2 regions of the Stenotrophomonas sp. 78350_Sma genome follow, and region 2 is predicted to be linked to the other one. Evidence: predicted binding sites of a transcription regulator. Region 2 holds the regulator's gene; the other holds the start of a gene.
What was found. The regulator FliA, encoded in region 2, starts transcription of late flagellar genes. The targets are predictions, from matches to a motif close to TAAAGTTTNNCNNNCNNNGGCCGATAA.
Positions count from the first base shown of each region.

Region 1 (10,643 bases), 2.0 Mb from region 2:
GGCCAGACGCTGCTGGACGCGTTGGCTGCCCAGCGCGTGGATGTGGTGCTCAGTGACATCCGCATGCCCGGAATGGACGGCATCGAGGCAGTGCGACAGCTGCGCGCACGCGGTGACGCAACGCCATGGCTGCTGCTGACCACCTTCGATGAAAGTGATCTGCTGCTGCGGGCCAGCGAGGCCGGCGCACAGGGCTTCCTGCTCAAGGATGCGGCACCCGCAGACCTGCGCGAAGCGATCGAGCGCGTCGCCGCGGGTGAAACCCTGCTGCTGCCGGTCAGCACCGAGCCGGTGCGCGCCCGCTACCGCTTCCACGATGAAGCGCCGCCCACCGATACCTTCGGGGAACGCGAGGTGGCGATCCTGCGCCTGTTGGCTGGGGGATACAGCAACAAGGAGATCGCGCGCAGCCTGTTCCTGGCCGAGGGCACGGTGAAGAACTACGTGTCCGCCATACTCGACAAGCTGGGCACCCGTGATCGCACCCGTGCGGTGCTGAAGGCGATTACCCTGCGCATCATCTGAGTGGACCGAGCAAGGAGTGCCAGTGAACCCGATCCTGCATGTGGAAATCCCGGCCAGTGACCTGGACCGTGCCATCGCGTTCTACCAGCATTGGCTGCAGGTGGTCATGGATGAGCCGATCCTGCTGCACGATTGCCGGATGGCGTACCTGCCGTTCTCCGATGAGGCCGAGGGTGCCAGCATGGCGCTGGTGCACGGCGCGGACTACTGGCCTTCCGAACAGGGGGCGCGCGTCTACATCGGCGTCGATGACCTGGATGCGAGCCTGGAGCGAGCACTGCAAGCGGGCGCCGAGCTGCGCTTCGGACCCGCCGATGCGGGCGACTGGCGCGTGGCCGAGATCCGCGACAGCGAAGGAAACCGCATTGCGCTGCAGGCGCGCGCAGCTCTGTAGAGCCGAGCCCACGCTCGGCTGCCGTTGGCCCAGCCGCTCCAGCTCAGCCGAGCATGGGCTCGGCTCTACAAGAGCGCGGCGCGGGAGCGCTGCAGCCAGTCATTGATGGCCGGGTCCAGCCGCGGGTCGTCCGGCAGCTGCATGCCGAAGCGCTGCTGCAGCACGTCACGCACATCACCCACATCATGCAGCGGGCGCTTGTCCGGGGCCTGCCCGGGGCGGTACTCGGTGTAATTGCCGCTGCCGATGGTACGGCGCCAGTCCGGCCCGGTCAGCGATGCGCGCAGCTGGCCGGGGAAACTGGAATCGGGATGGGTGCACACGTACCAGTTGCCCACCACGTTGTCGATCGGTGCCGGCGCCTGCAGGTCGAACCGATACATCGCCCGCCAGCCATCGTTGGACTCGGCCGACAGCACGAAATCACCCTCGTCGGGCAGGCGCTGCAGCAGATAGCGTTCGTGCGGCGTGGCCTGCGGCTGCGGATCATGCAGGCGCAGCGGCACGGTCGGGGTCAGGCTGCCGAAACCGGCATCCACCAGCCAGTCATCGCCTTCCACCTGCACGCGTAGCAGCAGGTGGGTACGCGCGGTCAGTTCGCCGTCCTGTGCGGCCAGCAGCACACGTGCACTCAGTGGCTGCGCATCGAAGCCCAATGCCTGCAGCAGCGCCAGCAATCCGCCATTGAGTTCGAAGCAGTACCCGCCACGCCGGTCGTCAAGCAGCTTGCGTTGCACGCTGTCCAGGTCGATCGGCACCGCATCGCGCAGCAGGCAGCTGAGTGTCTCGAAGGGCAGCAGTGCGTTGTGGCGCTGCTGCAGCAGGGTCAGGCCGGCCAGAGTCCGCGGTGGCGGTGCTTCCAGCTGCAGGCGCTGCAGGTAGCGGGGGACATCGAGCGTCGTCATGGAGGCACCGGGCGGGGGAGGGGCGTCCACTGTGCTCCCCAAACCGGGGTTGAGGTCAAGCGCGGCGGCCGTGTCATGCCTCCGTCGCCTGCACCCGGTACAAAGGCCGCGTCCACCAGCAACGGGGGGACGCAGGCGAAGAAAGCTCTAAAGTTGTCCTGAAGCCGGCCGATACAGGTGTGTCCTTCCGCCTGGAGTCTGTCATGTCGGCCGTTGTTCCCCACCTCCGGTCCCTGCGCACGCGCCTTGCCACGTTGCGCTCGGCGTCCCCCGGCCTGCTGCTGTGGCTGCAGCCACACCGGCTCAGCGTGGCCAACAAGCTCAAGGCGACCCTGTGGGTCTGTGGCCTGGGCCTGGTGGCGATCGCCGCTGTCTACGCATGGACTGGCCATGCCAACGCCCTGGCTGCGCGCAGCCAGGCCAGCTACCAGCGCGGCAGCGATCTGGCTGCCAGCCTGTCCACGCGGGTGGCCGAAGCGCGTCGCCTGCAGACCCAGTATGCACGCAGTTTCGATGATGCCGACCGCGCGCAGCTGTTGGCCACGCAGAAGGCGTTGCAGACTGATCTGCAGGCGCTGCGCGCGACGCCGATGGATGCTGGCCGGCGCAAGGCCCTGCAGGCGCTGACCGAAGCTGCCGACGCGTTCTCGCAGGGTGTGGCCGCCCTGTTCGAACGGGTCGACGAGATGGGCCGTGGTGATGCCGGCCTCGCCGCGCAGCTGCAGCAGGCCGCTGACACCCTCCAGGCGCAGGTGGATGTGCAGCAGCGGCCCGCGCTGGCGCTGTCCCTGCAGAAGATGCGAAGGCAGGAGGCGCTGCTGCTGCTCGACGGTGATTCCACCCACGCCGACCGCGCCAGCGAGGAAAAGCTGCCGTTCGATCTCGCGCTGGCGGGCCTGCCCGCGGATGAGCAGGACACCCTGCGCACCGGTATGGAGGTGTATCAGGCCGCATTGCTGGGGTATACCGCTGCCCGCGTCGGCCTGGATGTGGAAGCGCAGTCGCTGCTGGATACCGCTGCGGGCGTAGCGCCGGCGCTGGCCGCATTCCAGCAGGCACAGGTGGCGGCGCTGGCCAGGGCGCAGGCGCGGCAGCAGGCCGGCGCGCGCACGATGAGCGTGCTGTTCGCACTGACCCTGCTGCTGGTGGCAGGCGTGCTGATCACCAGCCTGGTGCTGGTGCTGCGTGCGGTGCGCCAGCCGATCCAGGACACCCTGCGTTTCGCCAGCGATATCGCCGACGACCGCCTCGACACCACTCTGCGCGTCTACAACGCCAACGATGAGATCGGCCAGCTGGCCCAGCGCCTGGTCGACATGCAGCAGCGCCTGCGCGCGCGCATCGAGACCGAGCGTGCCGTGGCCCGCGGCAACACCCGCGTGCGCCAGGCACTGGACAGCGCGCAGACCGGGCTGATGGTGATCGATGCGGAAGGGCAGGTCGCCTACGCCAATCCGGCGCTGTTGGAGCAGCTTGAACTCCGGCTTGAAGATCTGGTGGGGAACGATGCGGTACGCCTGCATCCGGCACTGGCCAACCTGGCCGGCGTGCGCCAGCGCGAGGAGCGCGAGATCGGTCATGCCGGCGTCCGCTACCAGCTGATCGCCAATGCCATCACCGACGAAGGGCATTTCCTCGGCGTGGCAGTGGAGTGGCGCAGCCGCGCGCTGGAAACGCTGCTGGAAACCGAAGTGGCAGCACTGGTCGACGCCGCCGCACATGGAGACCTGCACGGTCGCATCGCGCTGGAGGGAAAACAGGGCTTTGTGCGTACGTTGTCGACCAGCATCAATCGCCTGCTGGCCACGTTCGAGACCAACCTCGGCGATCTGCAGGCACTTCTGGCGGCGCTGGCCCGCGGCGACCTCAGCGTGCGCATGGAAGGCGAGCTGCAGGGCGTGTTCGCACGCATGCGCGACGATGCCAACGCCACCGTCGCGCAACTGGGCCGCATCGTCACCCGCATCCAGCAGGCGACGTCCAGCCTCGATACCGGTGTCGGTGAGATCGTTGCCGGTCACCATGATCTGTCGCAGCGCACCGAACAGCAGGCGGCCAACCTGGAAGAGACGGCAGCGTCGATGCACGAGCTGACCGACACCGTTGGCCGCAATGCCGATGCCGCGGGCCGTGCCGACGTGCTGGTCAAGGGCGCGGCGGCAGTGGCCCAGCGCGGTGGCGAGGCCGTTGGCCAGGTGGTCGCGACCATGCATGGCATCAGCGAGGCCTCGCGGCGGATCGGCGACATCACCCAGCTGATCGATGGCATCGCCTTCCAGACCAACATCCTCGCGCTGAATGCTGCGGTGGAAGCGGCGCGTGCGGGTGAGCAGGGTCGCAGCTTCGCTGTGGTGGCCGCGGAAGTGCGCCTGCTGGCACAACGCAGCGCGGAGGCGGCCAAGCAGATCAAGGGCCTGATCGAGGATTCGGTGGCGCGTGTGGGCCAGGGCAACCAGCAGGCCGAACAGGCCGGCACCACGATGGGCGAGATTGTCGGCAGCGTGCAGCAGCTTGCGGATCTGCTGACAGGTATCCGCAGCGCGTCGCAGGACCAGCATGCCGGCATCGCCCAGGTGAACCAGACCATCGTGCAGATGGAGGCCAGTACCCAGCGCAACGCCAGCCTGGTGGAAGAGGCTGGTGCTTCTACGGCGCAGATGCAGGCGCAGGTGCATGCCCTGGCCGAAGCGGTGGGCGCGTTCCGGTTGCAGCCGGTGCCGCTGGCGCGCGCTGCGGCCTGATCCTGCTCCGGTAGTGCCGGCCGCTGGCCGGCACGCCTCTGATCATGCCGGCCAGCGGCCGGCACTACCCTTGTGGCTCAATACACGTCGCGGCGGTAGCGCCCGTTTTCCAGCAGCGTTTCCACAACCTCATCGCCCAGCGCAGCGCGCAGCACCTGGTCCACGCCTTCGGCCATGCCCTGCAGCGAGCCGCAGACATGAATCACCGCGCCACGCTGCATCCATCCGCGCAGCGCGTCTGCGGCTGCATGCAGGCGATCCTGCACGTAACCACCTTCGCCATCGCGCGAGAACGCCAGGTCCACCCGCGCGAGATGGCCATCGGCCTGCCACGCTTCGATCTCATCGGCGAACAGGAAGTCGTGCGCGCGCTGGCGTTCGCCGAACAGCAGCCAGTGCCCGTGCTCACCTGCATGCGCGGCTTCGCGCAACAGGCTGCGCAGGCCCGCGATGCCGGTGCCGTTGCCGATCAGCACCATCGGCACACCGCCAGTGCGATGGAAACCTGGGTTGCGGTGCACGCGGGCCACGATGCTGGCACCGACTGGGGCGTGCAGTGACAGCCAGCCCGAGCCCAGGCCGGTGCGTCCGGCTTCGTCATGGACCAGCCGTACCACCAGTTCCACCACTTCATCATTCGTGGAGGAGGCGATGGAGTATTCGCGCCCGGGCAGCGTTGGCAATCCGGACAACCACAGGCAGGCATCCTGCACCGCCAGCGCGGCGTCGGCCTCGGGCAGCTCGCGTTCACTGGCCAGCGCCAGCAGGGTGCGTGGGTGACCGTCCACCAGCAGCGGCTGCAGCGGATCCAACCCCTGTGCTTTCAGCACCGCGCTGGCGTGCCGCGCGTTGTGCCGGGGCGCGATATGCAGGATGTCGCCCGCCTGCCACTGCACATCGGCCGGTGGCGCAAGACGGATGCGCCAGATGGCACCGCCCATGCTGCCCGGGTTGAGCCGGTCGCGGCCGAGCAGTCGCCATTCATGCATCCGCGTGGCCGCCGGCAGCACGCTGTCATCGGTGACGATGCCGGTCAGCGCGCCCAGCTGCAGCTGCCATTGGCGCAGGGCCGCTACCGAGGCGGCATCGACTTCGATGCGCTCGAACAGCGCACGCGCACCGTTGCTCAGCAGCCAGCCATCGAATTGGCGGCCAAAGCCGCAGTAATGCGGGTATTGGCGGTCACCGAGGGCCAGCAGGCCGAACTGCAGCCCCGACAGATCGGACGCTTGTGCCAGCAGCCGTCGCGCAGCGCCCCGCGCCGCATCCGGAGGTTCGCCATCGCCAAAGGTGCTCAGCACGAACAATGCCTGGGCAGTACGCGCGAGCTGCGTGGCATCGACCCGGGCCAATGGCAGTACCTGCACAGCATGGCCCGCGGCCTGCAGCTGCGCGGCAGCACGCCAGGCCAGCTGTTCGCCCAGCCCGCTCTGGCTGGCATGCACCACCAGCCACGGCGTGCCACCGCCATCGGCAGGCGTTGCTGGCAGCGACTGGCGCAGGCCACGCGCGGCGCGCTGACTACGGCGGCGGTCCAGGTAGAGCATCCAGCCGGTGATGAAGAACAGGCTCATGCCCAAACTGCTGAGCATCACCACGACACGCCCGGGCACGCCGAAGTAGCTGCCCGAGTGCAGCGCGAACACGCTGGTGGCCAGCTGCGCGCCGGCGCCCTGGCGCGCGTAGGGGCGGGCATCGAGCGTGGCACCCGTGCCCGGGTCGAGCTGCAGCAGATCATGCGCGCGGTCATGCTGGCCGCCGCGCTGCGACGGATCACCGGCCATCACGCGTACATTCAGTGCCTGCCCGGGCTTCTCCGGCAGGCGCAGGTCGATGTAGCCGGTGCGCACGCCGGGCAGTGCATACAGCGTGGCTTCGATGCGCTCCAGGTTCAGGGCGGTGTCGGTGGCGACCTTGTGCTTGGCGGCTGGTGCGACGCCCAACAGGGTGTTGGCGGCACTGCGATACCAGTCGAAGGACCACCACAGGCCGGTCAGTGCACTCATCAGGTAGATCAGCAGCACCCAGGTGCCGACCACCGAGTGCAGGCTCCACAGGAAGCCACGGCCGCTACGTTTCCATTCCACCGCCAGCCAGCTGCGCCAGTGCCACCAGCGTCGCGGCCAGCGCAGATAGAGCCCGGACAGGGTGAAGAACAGCAGGGCGATGGCGCAGCTGCCGGTGATCCATTTGCCGCGCTCGCCGGCGGCGAGGTGGCGATGCAGGTCCTCGACGAAATCGAAGAACGCCTGCCCACGCAGGGCGCTGAATCGCTCGCCGCTGTACGGATCGAAGTAGACCCAGTGTTCCTTGCCGCCGGCGAAGCGTGCCACCGAGGGCCGCTGCCCGGTGGCATCCACGCGCAGGCGCTGCAGGGGGCGATCACTGCCGGCCTGGAGCAGCGGCACCAGTTCGCTGAGTTCAAGCGGAAGCTGGCCGTCGGCATGGTGCTCGGCGATCTCGGCGAAGCCGGGATTGGCCGCGCGCAGCAGTTCATCCTCGAAGGACAGCATGGCGCCGCTGAGGCCCATCACGGCCAGTACGGCACCGGCGGTGATGCCCAGCAGCCAGTGCAGTTGGAACAGGACGTTCTTGAACATCGAAGGAGGAGGGCCCGGAAGGCTGCCGCCCGCATCCTGCGCAACAGCAAATGAGAATTAGTCGCGGAATTCTCCGTGGCGCCCCGGCTGCGGTCAAGCAGGGGGTATCGGCCGGGCGGCGCCCGGCACCCGCGGTAGTGCCGGCCGCTGGCCGGCAACCTCAGAAGTAATAGCGTGCATTCCGTGGGATGGCGGGGTGGGTCCGGTTGCGGGGGACGGCGCAAGTACGTCCCTGTAGCCTTGGCCGCGGCATCCATGCCGCGGACACCCCCGCAACCGGACCCACCCCGCCTTCGACAGATTTCCGCGATCTGTAGATCCACGCCATGCGTGGATGCTCCTCGTTCAATTGCCGAAGTATTCGATTTCGATGGAGATTCATCCACGCATGGCGTGGATCTACCGTGTCGACCAAGGTCGACACCTACCAACAGCGCCTTGAACTTGTCGAAGGCGGGGCACTGTGGGCGTGCGGGGTGTGAGCCGCATGGATGCGGCGACCAAGCCCCCATGGATGGGTTCACGGCGGCCCCGCACGCCCACAGTGCCTCGCCATCTCACAGGAAGCCCGCTGTAGCTGTTGCTTCGGCTGTTGCTCTGGCCTGAAGCGGGTGCAGGGTGCAACCCTGCCGAACCCTCACTTCACCCAGCCGTCGATCTCGCCGTGGGCGAACGGCCCCAGCTTTGCCTTCACCAGCCGCCCCTGTGCATCGAACAGCACGCTGTAGGGCAGCAGGCCCTGTGTATTGCCCAGCTGCACGCTGGCATCGCGCGGTCCCGGGGTCTCGATCACGATCGGGTAATCCACCGGCACCCGTTGCAGGAAACCGCGCACGTCTTCCGGCGTATCCAGCGCCAGGCCCAGCACCTGCACGCCTGGGTCGCCCTGTGCTGCGGCAAAGCGCGCCAGTTCGGGCATTTCTTCAACGCAGGGCGCGCACCAGCTGGCCCAGACATTGATCAACAGCGGGCGACCGCCAGCGTGCTGGCGCAGGTCCAGCGGCCGGCCTTCAAGATCGGGCAGCGACAGCGCGGGCAGGCTGTCGCCGACCTGCAGGACGGGTGCCGCAGCCGCCACAGCAGGTGCCGCTGGCATGGCCTCAGGCGCAGCGGGCGCGGGAGCCAATCGATGCCCGGCCCACAGGCCAAGGCCGGCGGCCAGCACCGCTGTCCACAGCAGCGCTGGCCGTTGCCACTTCATCGTGCGGTGCGCAGCAGCGCTTCCTCCACCACTGCCTGGGTCAGCAGGGTCGGCAGCACGGTCGGCGGCGCGCCGGGGCCGTACACCACGTACAGCGGCACGCCGACGGCCTTGTGCTCTTCCAGGAACGTGGTGATCTGCGGATCGACGTTGGTGTAATCACCGCGCATGTACACCGCGTTGGTGCGCTTGAGCAGTTCCTTGAACTCCGGCCGCGACAGCACGGCGCGCTCGTTGGCCTTGCAGCTCACGCACCAGTCGGCGGTCATGTTCACGAACACCACGCGGTTGTCGGCGCGCAGGCGGTCCAGCAGCTGCGGCGAGTACTCCACCACGTTGTCGCTGGCGGCCTGTGCGGCGCGTGCCGGCGGTGCCAGCTGGGTCACACCCCAGGCGGGAACCAGTGCACCGATTGCCAGCAGCACGCCGAGCAGGGTGACGGCGCGCGAGCCAGTCCAGCGGTTGCGTTCGAACAGCCACAGGCCGAAGGCGAACAGCAGCAGGCCACCCAGCACCAGCGCCATGCCGTCCACGCCACGCTGCTTGCCCAGCACCCACAGCAGCCACAGCGCGGTGGCATACATCGGGAAGGCCAGCACGTGCTTGAGCGTTTCCATCCATGGGCCCGGCTTGGGCAGGCGGCGCGCCAGCGCCGGCACGAAGCCGATCAGCAGGAACGGCAGCGCCAGGCCCAGGCCGAGGAACAGGAACACGGTCATCGCCTTCAGCGGCGGGGCAATGAACGCGTAGGCAATCGCGCCACCCATGAACGGGCCGACGCAGGCACTGCCGACCACGCAGGCCAGCGCACCGGTGAAGAAGTCACCGGCCGGGCCACTGCGGCTGGCCAGCGACTGGCCCAGGTTGCCGATGCCACCGCCGAGGGTGAATACGCCGGACAGGCTCAGGCCCACCGCGAACATGATGTAGGCCAGCGCCGCCACCACACCCGGGTGCTGCAGCTGGAAGCCGATGCCGACGGCGTTGCCGATCGCACGCAGGCCGACCATCAACGCACCGATCACCGCGAACGCGACCAGCACGCCCAGCGTGTACCAGAGGGCGTGGCTGCGCGCGCGCTGCGGGCTTTCGCCGCTTTGCGCCAGGCTCAGTACCTTCAGCGAGAGGATCGGCAGCACGCAGGGCATCAGGTTCAGCACCAGGCCACCGGCCAGGGCCAGCAACAACACCCATACGAACGAACGGTCCGGATTCGGCGTGGTCGCCGGCGGACGCGTACGGAGCGCGTTGTCACCGCGCGCATCGGCAGCGAACTCATTACCGCTTCTGGCGCCTGCAACGGCCGGGGGGGCGGCATCCGTATTGGGCACCGTCGGCAGCAGGCGCAGGGGGGCGCCGTTGGCGCCTTCGCGTGGCGCCGCAGCCGATGGGCTGATCACCTCGTTGCGCGGCGGTGCCTGGTCGGTGCTGGCGCTGACCTTGCCGGCCGGGATCGACAGCTTCACCCGGCGGGTCATCGGCGGGTAGCAGATGCCATCGGTCTGGCAGCCCTGGAAGGTCACCACCAGGGTACTGTCGACTGCATCGGCGACGGAGCGGCGCAGCGGCAGCGGCACTTCCACCTGGTTGAAGTAGACCGCGACATCGCCGAAGTGTTCGTCGCGATGCGACTGCGCGGCAGGCCAGCGCAGCTTGTCGGCCAGCACCCCGGTGCTGCCGTCCAGCTTCACCGAAGTGCGGTCGCGATACAGGTAGTAGCCCGGCGCCGGGCTGAAGCGCAGCAGCAGGGTGTTGCCGTCACTGGCGATGGCGTCGAAGCCGAACGCCTGTTCCGACGGCAGCGGCAGCGCCTGGCTGTTGCTGGCCGCACTCGGCAGGCGCAGGCCGCCGCTGTTGCCGGCACCGGCCAGCGGGTTGTTGAACGGGCTGGCGGCCCCGGCACGCGGGGCCGGGGCGGTGGCCTGTGCACCGGCACCGGGCAGGGTGACCTGCACCACGCGCTTCTGCGGCGGGTAGCAGACACCGGCATCGGCGCAGCCCTGGTAGCGTACTTCCAGGCTGATGGTGCCCGCTGCATCGGTCGGCGTGCCGGGCAGGGTGGCCTGCAGGCGCTCGCGATAGGTTTCGACCTCGCCGAAGAAATCGTCGTGGTGCTTGTCGCCCTTGGGCATCTGCAGCGCGCCGGCATTGAAGGCCGGGTCGGCCTTGACGCTGGTGCGATGGCGATACAGGTAATAGCCGGGCGCGATCTTGAACTGCAGTTGTACCTGGCCACGTTCGGGGGCGGTGGCGGTCAGCGCGAACGCCTGGTCCACC
Region 1 is NZ_CM151182.1:4,277,471-4,288,113, reverse strand. Features, by position in the region: gene ACZK4H_RS19735 (response regulator transcription factor) at 1-525, shown strand, start outside; gene ACZK4H_RS19730 (VOC family protein) at 548-919, shown strand; gene ACZK4H_RS19725 (arylamine N-acetyltransferase family protein) at 985-1,824, opposite strand; gene ACZK4H_RS19720 (methyl-accepting chemotaxis protein) at 2,028-4,565, shown strand; gene ACZK4H_RS19715 (PepSY domain-containing protein) at 4,643-7,165, opposite strand; gene ACZK4H_RS19710 (TlpA family protein disulfide reductase) at 7,803-8,366, opposite strand; gene ACZK4H_RS19705 (protein-disulfide reductase DsbD domain-containing protein) at 8,363-10,643, opposite strand, start outside.
Region 1: ACZK4H_RS19720 (methyl-accepting chemotaxis protein) is a predicted target of FliA. The motif match lies at 1,973-1,999, and genes of this name have one in related genera.

Region 2 (10,643 bases):
CCCGTGAGACTGTATTCGGCCGTCGCCCAGGTCCTGTCCTACGTCTACCAGCTGCGCGCCTGGCGCACTGGCCCGATGCCGGACGCCCCGCACATCCAGGTGGATGAATTCGGCAAGGGAGGCCGCCCGTGAGCGCCCAGCCCTCCACCGGATTCAACACCCGCCGCGCCCTGGAAATGATCCGCCAGGGCCTTGGCGCGCCGCTGATCGTGCTGGCCCTGCTGGCCATGGTCGTGGTGCCGCTGGCCGCGCCGGTGCTCGACGCGCTGTTCACCTTCAACATCGCCATCTCGCTGATGGTGCTGCTGGCGGTGGTCTACGTGAAGCGCCCGCTGGATTTCACCATCTTCCCGATCGTGCTGCTGATCACCACCATGCTGCGGCTGGCGCTGAACGTCGCCTCCACCCGCGTGATCCTGCTCAACGGCCAGAACGGCCACGACGCCGCGGGCAAGGTCATCGCCGCCTTCGGCGAATTCGTGATCGGCGGCAACTACGCGGTCGGCATCGTGGTGTTCGCGATCCTGACCATCATCAACTTCGTGGTGATCACCAAGGGTGCCGGCCGCGTCTCTGAAGTGACCGCGCGCTTCATCCTGGACGCCATGCCCGGCAAGCAGATGGCGATCGACGCCGACCTCAACGCCGGTTTGCTGACGCGTGAAGAAGCCAAGCTGCGCCGCGAGGAAGTCCGCGAGGAAGCCGACTTCTACGGCGCGATGGACGGTGCCAGCAAATTCATCCGCGGCGACGCCATCGCCGGCATCCTGATCCTGTTCATCAACATGCTCGGCGGCCTGGCCGTGGGCGTGCTGCAGCATGGCATGCCGTTCGGCGAGGCCGCTGCCACCTACACCCTGCTGTCGATCGGTGACGGCCTGGTGGCGCAGCTGCCGGCCCTGCTGGTCTCCAGCGCCGTGGCCATGCTGGTCACCCGCGCCTCGCGTTCGCAGGACATGGCCCAGGCCATGACCGGCCAGGTGTTCGGCCAGTACCGGGCGCTGGCGATCACCGCCGGCATCATCGGCGTGGTCGGCCTGGTGCCGGGCATGCCCAACGTCGCTTTCCTGACGCTGTCCGCGATCCTCGGCTTCATCGCCTGGAAGGTCTATCGCAAGGGCAAGGCTCCGGCCGCCGACGCCGCGGCCGGCGGCACCGATGCCGCCGCACTCAATGCGCTGGGCCGCCCGGCCGCGCCGGCACCGACCGCCGAACTGAGCTGGGACGAGCTGCGCCCGGTCGATCCGCTGGGCCTGGAGGTCGGCTACCGGCTGATCCCGCTGGTGGACAGCAACCAGGGGGGCGAACTGATGGCGCGCATCAAGGGCGTGCGCCGCAAGCTGACCCAGGACGTTGGCTTCCTGATTCCCTCGGTGCACATCCGCGACAACCTGGAACTGCCGGCCAACGGCTACCGCGTGCTGGTGCATGGCGTGCCAGTGGCCACCGCCGAGATCCACCCGGACCGCGAACTGGCGCTGGACCCCGGCAGTGCCCTCGGCGCGCTGGAAGGCATCGCCGGCAAGGACCCCGCGTTCGGCCTGGATGCCACCTGGATCCAGCCGCACCAGCGTGCCCAGGCCGAGACGCTGGGCTACACCGTGGTCGACCCGGCCACGGTGGTCGCTACCCACCTCTCGCACCTGATCCGCGAACACGCGCCGGAACTGCTCGGCCACGAGGAAGTGCAGCACCTGCTGGCCAACCTGGCCAAGAGCGCGCCCAAGCTCGTCGAAGATCTGACGCCGAAGGCGCTGCCGCTGTCGGCGGTGGTGCGCGTGCTGCAGAACCTGCTGGTGGAGCGCATTCCGATCCGCCAGCTGCGCAAGATCGCCGAGGCACTGGTCGAACACGCGCCCAGCAGCCAGGACCCGGCGGTGCTGACCGCTGCCGTGCGCACCGCACTGGGCCGCTTCATCGTGCAGGAGATCGCCGGAATGTCGGCGGAGCTGCCGGTGTTCACCCTCAACCCGCAATTGGAACGTGTCTTGCAGGAGTCCACGCAGGGCAACGGCGCCGCGCTGGAACCCGGACTCGCGGAGCGACTGCACCAGAGCCTGGCCGAATGTGTCAGCAAGCAGGAAGCGCGAAACGAGCCGGCGGTCGTGCTGGTACCGGGCCCGGTGCGCGCCGCGCTGGCGCGCCTGGTCCGCCACAGCGTTCCGTCGCTGTCGGTCCTGGCCTACAGCGAGGTGCCGGAGGACAAGCGCCTGAAGCTGGTCGGAACGATCAGCTGACGCCGCCCGCCGATGCGCCAGAAAACAGACACCACTTTCGAACCAACGCAACAGACAGATACCAAGGGGAACCCGCACCGTGCAGACCACCGACCACCCGAGTTCTCCGACCGCCACCCCGCCGTCTTCGTCCCGTGACCACAGCATGAAAATCAAACGATTCGTCGCCGCCGACATGCGCTCGGCCATGAACCTGGTGCGCAAGGAACATGGTCCTGACGCCGTGATCCTGTCCAACCGCCGGATCGAGGAAGGCATCGAGATCGTCGCCGCCGCCAACTACGACGAGAGCGCCGTGCAGCGTGCACTGGAAGCCTCGCGTCGTGACGTCGCTCCTCCGCCGGCACCCAAGCCGCGTACCGCCGCCGATGCTGTGATCGCTGCGGTGACCCGCCGCCGCAGCGCTGCCCCGGCGCCGGAGCCGGTGGCCGCCACCACCTCGGCCGTGGCCGCCCTCGCCCGTGCGGCCGTGGGTGCCACCGGCCGCACCCTGGACAGCGCCGACGAGATCGTGCCGACCCGCGGCAGCACCGGCTTCGCAGCCACCCTGGCGCGCGCCGCCGTCAACGAACCGGCGCTGCCCGAACAGATCTTCGCCCCGTTCGCCGAGGCCATCGTCGCACCGGGCCCGGCCGTCACCGCTTCGGCCAACCGCGCCCGCTTCCAGATCGACCCGCCGCACGACACGCATCACGAAAGCGTGCCCCCCGCCGTGCAGCCGCCGCCGCTGCCGGGCGCTGCCATGGCCGATGTCCAGCCTGACATCGCCGCCAGCGAACCGGCAGCGCTCGAAGCCGTCGCCGAAGCCAGTCCGGCCCCCGTGCTGGCCCCGGCACCGACGCTGACCGTGGTCGCCCAGGACGACGCCGAGATCCGCCAGCTGCGCCAGGAAGTGGCCGGCATGCGCCAGGTGATCGAGCGCGAGATGAACCGCTTCACCGACGAGCGCCTGCGCGGCTGCCCGGTACGCGCCACCGCGCTGGACCTGATGGACGAGTACGGCTTTGATGCCGGCCTGGCCCGCGACGTGGCCATGCAGATTCCGCTGGAGACCGAAGCCCACCGTGGTCGCGGCCTGATGCTGGGGCTGATCTCGCGCAAGCTGCCGATCGCCCCGGTCGACCCGCTGGAAGAAGGCGGCGTGATCGCCCTGGTCGGCCCGACTGGCGCCGGCAAGACCACCACCATCGCCAAGCTGGCCTCGCGCTTCGCCGAGAAACACGCGCCGCGTGACGTCGCCCTGGTGACCACCGACACCACCCGCATCGGCGCCCGCGAGCAGCTGTACGGCTACGGCCGCCAGCTCGGCATCGCCGTGCACGAAGCCAACAGCGGCACCGACCTGGACCAGCTGCTGGAACGCCTGAAGGACTACAAGCTGGTGCTGATCGACACCGCCGGGCTGGGCCCGCGCGACCGCGCACTGGCCGCCCAGCTGCAGTGGCTGCGCGCCGCCCGCCAGGTGCGCACCCTGCTGGTGCTGCCGGCCAACACCAGCTTCGGCGACATGGACGAGGTGGTCCGCCGCTTCGGCGCCGCCAACCTGCAGGGCCTGGTGCTGAGCAAGCTGGACGAGACCGGCCGCTTCGGCAACGCCCTGTCGGTGGCCGTGGACCACGCCCTGCCGATCACCTGGGTGACCGATGGCCAGGACGTTCCGGACGACCTGCACCGGGCCAGTGCAGCCAATCTTGTACTTCGCCTTGAAGATTTGCGCCGAGCGGCCGATATGCCCTGCAACCCGGAGTTGAACCATGCCGTCGCGTGAGTACGCCAAGCTGACCAAGACCTTCCCGCTGTCGGCGACCCGCAGCGAGCCGCTCGGCCCTGTGCGCACCATTGCCGTGACCGGCGGCAAGGGCGGCGTGGGCAAGACGAATGTGTCCGCGAACCTGGCCGTGGCACTGGCCGGCATGGGCAAGCGCACGCTGCTGCTGGACGCCGACCTTGGCCTGGCCAACATCGACGTGATCCTGGGGCTGAACCCCACCTTTACGCTGGCCGACCTGGTCGCCGGTCGCTGCTCGCTGGACGACGTCATCGTCGAAGGCCCGAACGGCGTGCTGGTGGTGCCGGCCGCATCCGGCCGCCGGCACATGGCCGAGCTGGCCCCGGCCGAGCACGTCGGCCTGGTCAACGTGTTCTCCGAGCTGGAACGTGAACTGGACATCATGGTGGTCGACACCGCCGCGGGCATCACCGACGGCGTACTGACCTTCTGCCAGGCCGCGCAGGACACCGTGGTGGTGGTCTGTGACGAACCGGCTTCGATCACCGACGCCTATGCGCTGATCAAGGTGCTCTCGCGCGAGCGCGGCGTGGACCGCATCCAGGTGGTGGCCAACATGGTCCGCGACCCGAACGAGGGCCGCGTGCTGTACGAAAAGCTGACCCGCGTCTGCGAGAAGTTCCTCGCCGATGTCTCGCTGAACTACCTGGGCTGCGTGCCGCAGGATGACTGGCTGCGCCTGTCGGTGCAGCGCCAGCAGCCGGTGGTGAAGGCCTATCCGTCCAGCCCGGCCGCGCTGGCGATCACCGAGATCGCGCGCCGCACCGCACGCTGGCAGGCGCCGACCGAACCGCGTGGCGGCGTCGAGTTCTTCCTCGAGCGCATCCTCAAGCAGCGCGGGGTGGCCGCATGAAAGGCGCAGCCCAGTACCGGGAGGTCCAGCGCTCGGCGGCCAACGAGGTCATCGCCCAGCACTCGGACCTGGTGCGGCGCATCGCCCACCACCTGGCTGCGCGGTTGCCGGCCAGCGTTGAAGTGGACGACCTGATCCAGGCCGGCATGATGGGCCTGATCGAAGCCTCGCGCAGCTACGACGCCGACCAGGGCGCCTCGTTCGAAACCTATGCCTCGATCCGCATCCGCGGTTCGATGATCGACGAGATCCGCCGTGGCGACTGGGTGCCGCGCTCGGTGCACCGGCGTGCCCGCGATGCCGCCGCCACCATCCGCCGCCTGGAACAGAGCAGTGGCCGCGCCGCCAGCGCCACCGAAGTGGCCGCCGCGATGGAGATGCCGCTGCCCGAATACCTGCGGTTGATGGAAGACGCCGCACGCGGCCAGGTGCTGAGCCTGGAGTCGCGCATCGAGGACCAGGGCGAGCTGGACACCGTCGCCCAGGGCGGCCCGACCCCGCAGCAGGTGCTGGAGCGCGGCGAGTTCGGCCGCGAACTGGGCAAGGCCATCGGCCACCTGCCCGAGCGCGAACAGCTGGTGCTCTCGCTCTATTACGAGCAGGAACTGAACCTGAAGGAGATCGGCGCGGTGCTCGGCGTGAGCGAGTCGCGGGTCTGCCAGATCCACGGCCAGGCGGTACTGCGCCTGCGTGGCCGATTGAAAATCTTCGAGGCCGCCGACGCCGGCCTGGAAGAATGAACATGCCCGAGGCGGCTGCCCCCGGCCGCCCGGAATGAACAACAAAGGAACTCTGCTTTGAACAAGAACATGCGCATCCTGATCGTCGACGACTTCTCGACCATGCGTCGAATCGTCAAGAACCTGCTGGGCGATCTGGGCTTCACCAACACCGCCGAAGCCGAGGACGGGCATGCCGCGCTGTCGCTGCTGCAGAGCCAGCCGTTCGATTTCGTGGTCACCGACTGGAACATGCCGGTGATGACCGGCATCGAACTGCTGAAGGCGATCCGCGCCGATGCCAAGCTGAAGACCCTGCCGGTGCTGATGGTCACCGCCGAAGCCAAGCGCGAGCAGATCATCGAAGCCGCCCAGAACGGCGTGAACGGCTACATCATCAAGCCGTTCACCGCGCAGACGCTGGAAGAGAAGCTCGGCAAGATCTTCGAACGCCTGGCGGCCAGCGCCTGATGGATACCACGGTCGACAAGAACGCCCTCGCCCTGCGCCTGCAGGAAGCCCTGGACGCCCTGGAGTCCGGTGACGAAGCCGCCTGGCGGCAACGCATCGACGGACTGGTCGCGCTGCGTACGCAGCCGATGATGAGCGGCCTCTCGCGGCTGGCCCGCGAGCTGGGACAGGCACTGGGTGAACTGCCGACCGTACCCAGCGAGGCCGGTGAGCTGGACGACGCCTGCGCACGCCTTGACCACGTGGTGGCGATGACCGAACAGGCCACGCACCGCACCCTGGACCTGGCCGAGGAATGCCGCAGCCTGACCGAACAGCTGCGCGCCGAAGGCCTGCAGCCGGGCCAGGACACGCAGCTCGAGCGCATCCGCCACAACCTGACCGAGATCGCCCTGACCCAGAGCTACCAGGACCTGACCGGGCAGATCATCCGTCGCGTGGTCGGCATCGTCCGCCGCGTGCACGAGGGCTTTGGCGCACTTGGCCTGCCGCCGGAACAGCATCGCACCGATCCGGAACTGGCCGGGCCGGCACTGAAGGGACTGGACCGCCACGCGGTCTCGCAGAACGACGCCGACGACCTGTTGTCGGATCTGGGGCTGTAAGCATGAGCGCGGTATCCGACGACATCACTGCCGATTTCATCATCGAGGCCCAGGAAATCCTGGATCGCCTGGGCGAACAGCTGGTGTCGCTGGAGCAGGCACCGCAGGACACCGAGCAACTCAACGCGGTGTTCCGCGGCTACCACACGCTCAAGGGCGGCGCCGGCTTCCTTGGCGTCACCGCCATGGTCGAGCTGTGCCACGCCGCTGAAGAAGCCCTGGGCATCGCGCGTGCCGGGCAGGCGGTACTGCAGGCCCACCACTTCGACGCCGCCCAGCAGTCGCTGGACTACCTGCAGTCGATGCTGGACGCCGTGTCCTCCGGTACCGAGCCGGGCTATGCGCCGCCGGACCTGATCGCGCAGTTCGACATGCACGGTGGCACTACCGCGCCGGTCGCTGCGGCCGCGCCTGCGGCAGGCGGCAGCGATCTGATCACCGACGACGAATTCGAGGCCCTGCTCGATCAGCTGCACGGCGGCAACGCGCCGACCGCGGTCGCGCCAGCGAAGAAGGCCGACGACGGCCTGATCAGCGAAGACGAGTTCGAAGCCCTGCTGGACCAGCTGCACGGCGGTGCTGCGCCAGGCGCGAAGCCTGCTGCCGCCATCGCGGCGGCACCCGCCGCAGCACCGCGCCCGGCACCTGTCCCGGCGCCCGCAGCCAAGCCAGCGGCCAAGCCGATGGCCGAGGCCGAGCACACCGTGCGCGTGGACACCAAGCGCCTGGATGCGATCGTCAACCTGATCGGCGAACTGGTGCTTTCCCGCAACCGCCTGAAGACCCTCCGTGCACGCCTGCGCGACGAGGAGCTGGATCGCGCCGTATCGACGCTGGACATCGCCACTGCGCGCCTGCAGTCGGCGGTGATGCGTACCCGCATGCAGCCGGTGGGCAAAGTGTTCTCGCGCTTCCCCAAGGTCGCCCGCGACGTCGCCCGCTCGCTGAAGAAGGAAGTGGACCTTGAGCTGGTCGGTGCCGAGACCGAGCTCGACCGCAACCTGGTCGAAGCGCTGGCCGACCCGCTGGTGCACCTGGTCCGCAACGCCATCGACCACGGCGTGGAAATGCCCGATCTGCGTGAAGCACAGGGCAAGCCGCGGATGGGCCATGTGCGCCTGTCCGCCCAGCAGGAAGGTGACTACGTCAGCATCGAGGTGCAGGACGATGGCGCCGGCATCGACCCCGAGAAGCTGCGTGCCAAGGCGCGCGAGAAGGGCCTGATCGACCCGGAGGCCGCTGCCCGCCTGAGCAGCGAGGAATGCCTGCATCTCGTGTTCCTGCCCGGCTTCTCGACCAAGCAGCAGGTCACCGATATTTCCGGTCGTGGCGTGGGCATGGACGTGGTGCAGTCGCGCATCCGCGAACTGAGCGGCCAGATCCAGATCCAGTCGGAGCTGGGCCGTGGCAGCCGCTTCCTGATCCGCGTGCCGCTCACCCTCGCGATCCTGCCGACCCTGCTGGTGCAGGCCGGCGAGGACGTCTACGCGCTACCGCTGGCACGCGTGATGGAAGTGCTTCACGCGCCGCGCACCTCGCTGGGCTGGTTCGATGGCCGCGCCGTGCTCGATCGCCGCTCGCACACCCTGCCGCTGGTCGACCTGCGCCAGTGGCTGGATGTGACGCCCGCCGCGTCGACCCTGCTGACCATCGTGGTGCTGCAGGCCGGTGAAGCGCGCTTCGGACTGGTCGTGGACCAGGTGCGCGGGCGCGAGGAAGTGGTCATCAAGCCACTACCCAAAGCCCTGCGCGGCCTGCGCGGTTATGCCGGTGCAACCTTGATCGGCGATGGTCGCATGGCACTGATCCTGGACGTGGACGGCATACGCTGAAACCCCGCCGGGCATGGCCCAGCGACCCGAAAACTGTGACTACCGTCTGTACGCGCTCTCCCGGTGTCTCAAGTCCCATTCATACAAGCCGATACCGGAACCATGGATAGACTCAGCCTCATTGGACTCTTTCTCGCCCTGGCCTCGCTGGTCGGTGGCAGCATCCTCAAGGGCGCCGGCCTGGCGTCGTTGTGGTCGCCTGCGGCGTTCGTGATCGTCATCGTCGGCACCGTCGCCGCGATCCTGCTGCATACCTCGCCGGCGGTGTTCAAGCATGCCTTCAAGATCGTGCGCTGGGTCGTGCGCCCGCCACACAGTGATCGCCGCGAACTGATCCAGCAGATCGTCGAGTGGAGCAACATCGCCCGTCGCCAGGGCCTGCTGGGCCTGGAATCGCAGGTGGAAGCGCAGCAGGACCCGTTCCTGCGCAAGGGCCTGCAGCTGCTGGTGGACGGCGTTGAACCCGAATCGATGCGTCACATGCTGGAGATCGAACTGGGCAGCCAGGAACACCAGGACCAGGCCGGCGCCAAGGTCTTCGAAGCGATGGGCATCTACGCACCCACGCTGGGCATCATCGGTGCGGTCCTCGGCCTCATTGCCGTGATGAAGAACCTGGCCGACCCGAGCAAGCTGGGCCATGGCATCGCCGCTGCGTTCACCGCCACCATCTACGGCATCGCCTCGGCCAACCTGTTGTTCCTGCCGATCGCGGCCAAGCTCAAGAGTGTGATCTCGCACAACACCCGCGATCGCGAGATGGTCATCGAAGGCCTGATCTCGATCGCCCAGGGCGAGAACCCGCGCAACATCGAAACCAACCTCTCCGGCTTCCTGCACTGACATGGCCCGCCGCAAGCACCACGAAGAGCACGCCAACCATGAAGCATGGGCGATCCCCTATGCCGACCTGATGACGCTGCTGCTCGCCTTCTTCGTGGTCATGTACGCGATCTCCTCGGTCAACGAGGGCAAGTACCGGATCATGGCCGACGCGCTCACCGATGCCTTTGGTGGTGCGCCGCGCACGATCAACCCGGTGCAGGTCGGCAACAAGCAGGTGCAGGGCGGCGGCTGGGACAGCCCGTCGGTGATCAAGTCCGGCACCAAGGTCGGCCCGTCCGCGCCGGCACCCTCGCACGACCCGACCCTGCTGCCGTCGATGGCCTCGCAGATGCGCATGCCTGTTTCGGTGCACAACCAGGAACAGATCGCCCGTGCCGAGCGCCAGCTCAACAGCATCGCCGACCGCCTCACCGCCGCGCTGGCGCCACTGATCGACCGCGGCATGATCAGCGTGCGCCGCACCGAACTGTGGATCGAAGTGGAGATCAACAGCGACATCCTGTTCCCCACCGGCTCGGCCGCGCTGGACGTGCATGCACGACAGACGCTGGCCAGCCTGGCCGAGGTGCTGCGTGACGTGCCCAACAGCGTGCGCGTGGAAGGCCATACCGACAACGTGCCGATCGCCACCGCCACCTTCCCGTCGAACTGGGAGCTGTCGGCTGGACGCGCAGCCAGCGTGGTGCACCTGTTCGCCGACCAGGGCGTGCAGCCGTCGCGACTGGCAATGGTCGGCTATGGCCAGTTCCGTCCGCGCGAAGAGAACGACAGCGCGCAGGGGCGGAACCGCAACCGCCGGGTGATGGTCATCATCCTGGCCGACACCTCGCATTCGGTGGATCCACTTGGCCAGCGCCTCAATGCGGCCACCGGCGCCGCCGACAACAGCGCCACCGAACAAGCCGCCGCAACTCCGGCTGCCGCCCCCACCTCCCCCATCGCACCGGTGAAGTTGCCGCCGGTGCCGGCTGGCAGCCGTGTCGGCGCCGCCGTTCCCCCGGCAATGAAGGAGTAAACCGATGCGCATCTGGGCAGTCGCCAACCAGAAGGGCGGAGTCGGCAAGACCACCACCACCCTCGCCCTCGGCCGTGGCCTGGCCGCGCTTGGCCATCGCGTGCTGCTGATCGACCTCGATCCGCATGCCTCGCTCAGCCGCGCTTTCGGCGTGCCGGTGGATCCGCCGCCGGCCGGCGTACTGGAACTGTTCGGCGCCCCGCCGGCGGATCTTTCCAGCCTGTGCCATGCCAGCAACATCCACGGCCTGGACTATGTCTGCGCGCAGTCGGCGCT
Region 2 is NZ_CM151182.1:2,256,515-2,267,157, reverse strand. Features, by position in the region: gene flhB (flagellar biosynthesis protein FlhB) at 1-132, shown strand, start outside; gene flhA (flagellar biosynthesis protein FlhA) at 177-2,237, shown strand; gene flhF (flagellar biosynthesis GTPase FlhF) at 2,383-4,005, shown strand; gene ACZK4H_RS10520 (MinD/ParA family ATP-binding protein) at 3,992-4,879, shown strand; gene ACZK4H_RS10515 (RNA polymerase sigma factor FliA) at 4,876-5,619, shown strand; gene cheY (chemotaxis response regulator CheY) at 5,677-6,069, shown strand; gene ACZK4H_RS10505 (protein phosphatase CheZ) at 6,069-6,674, shown strand; gene ACZK4H_RS10500 (chemotaxis protein CheA) at 6,677-8,506, shown strand; gene ACZK4H_RS10495 (flagellar motor protein) at 8,609-9,349, shown strand; gene motD (flagellar motor protein MotD) at 9,351-10,367, shown strand; gene ACZK4H_RS10485 (ParA family protein) at 10,372-10,643, shown strand, end outside.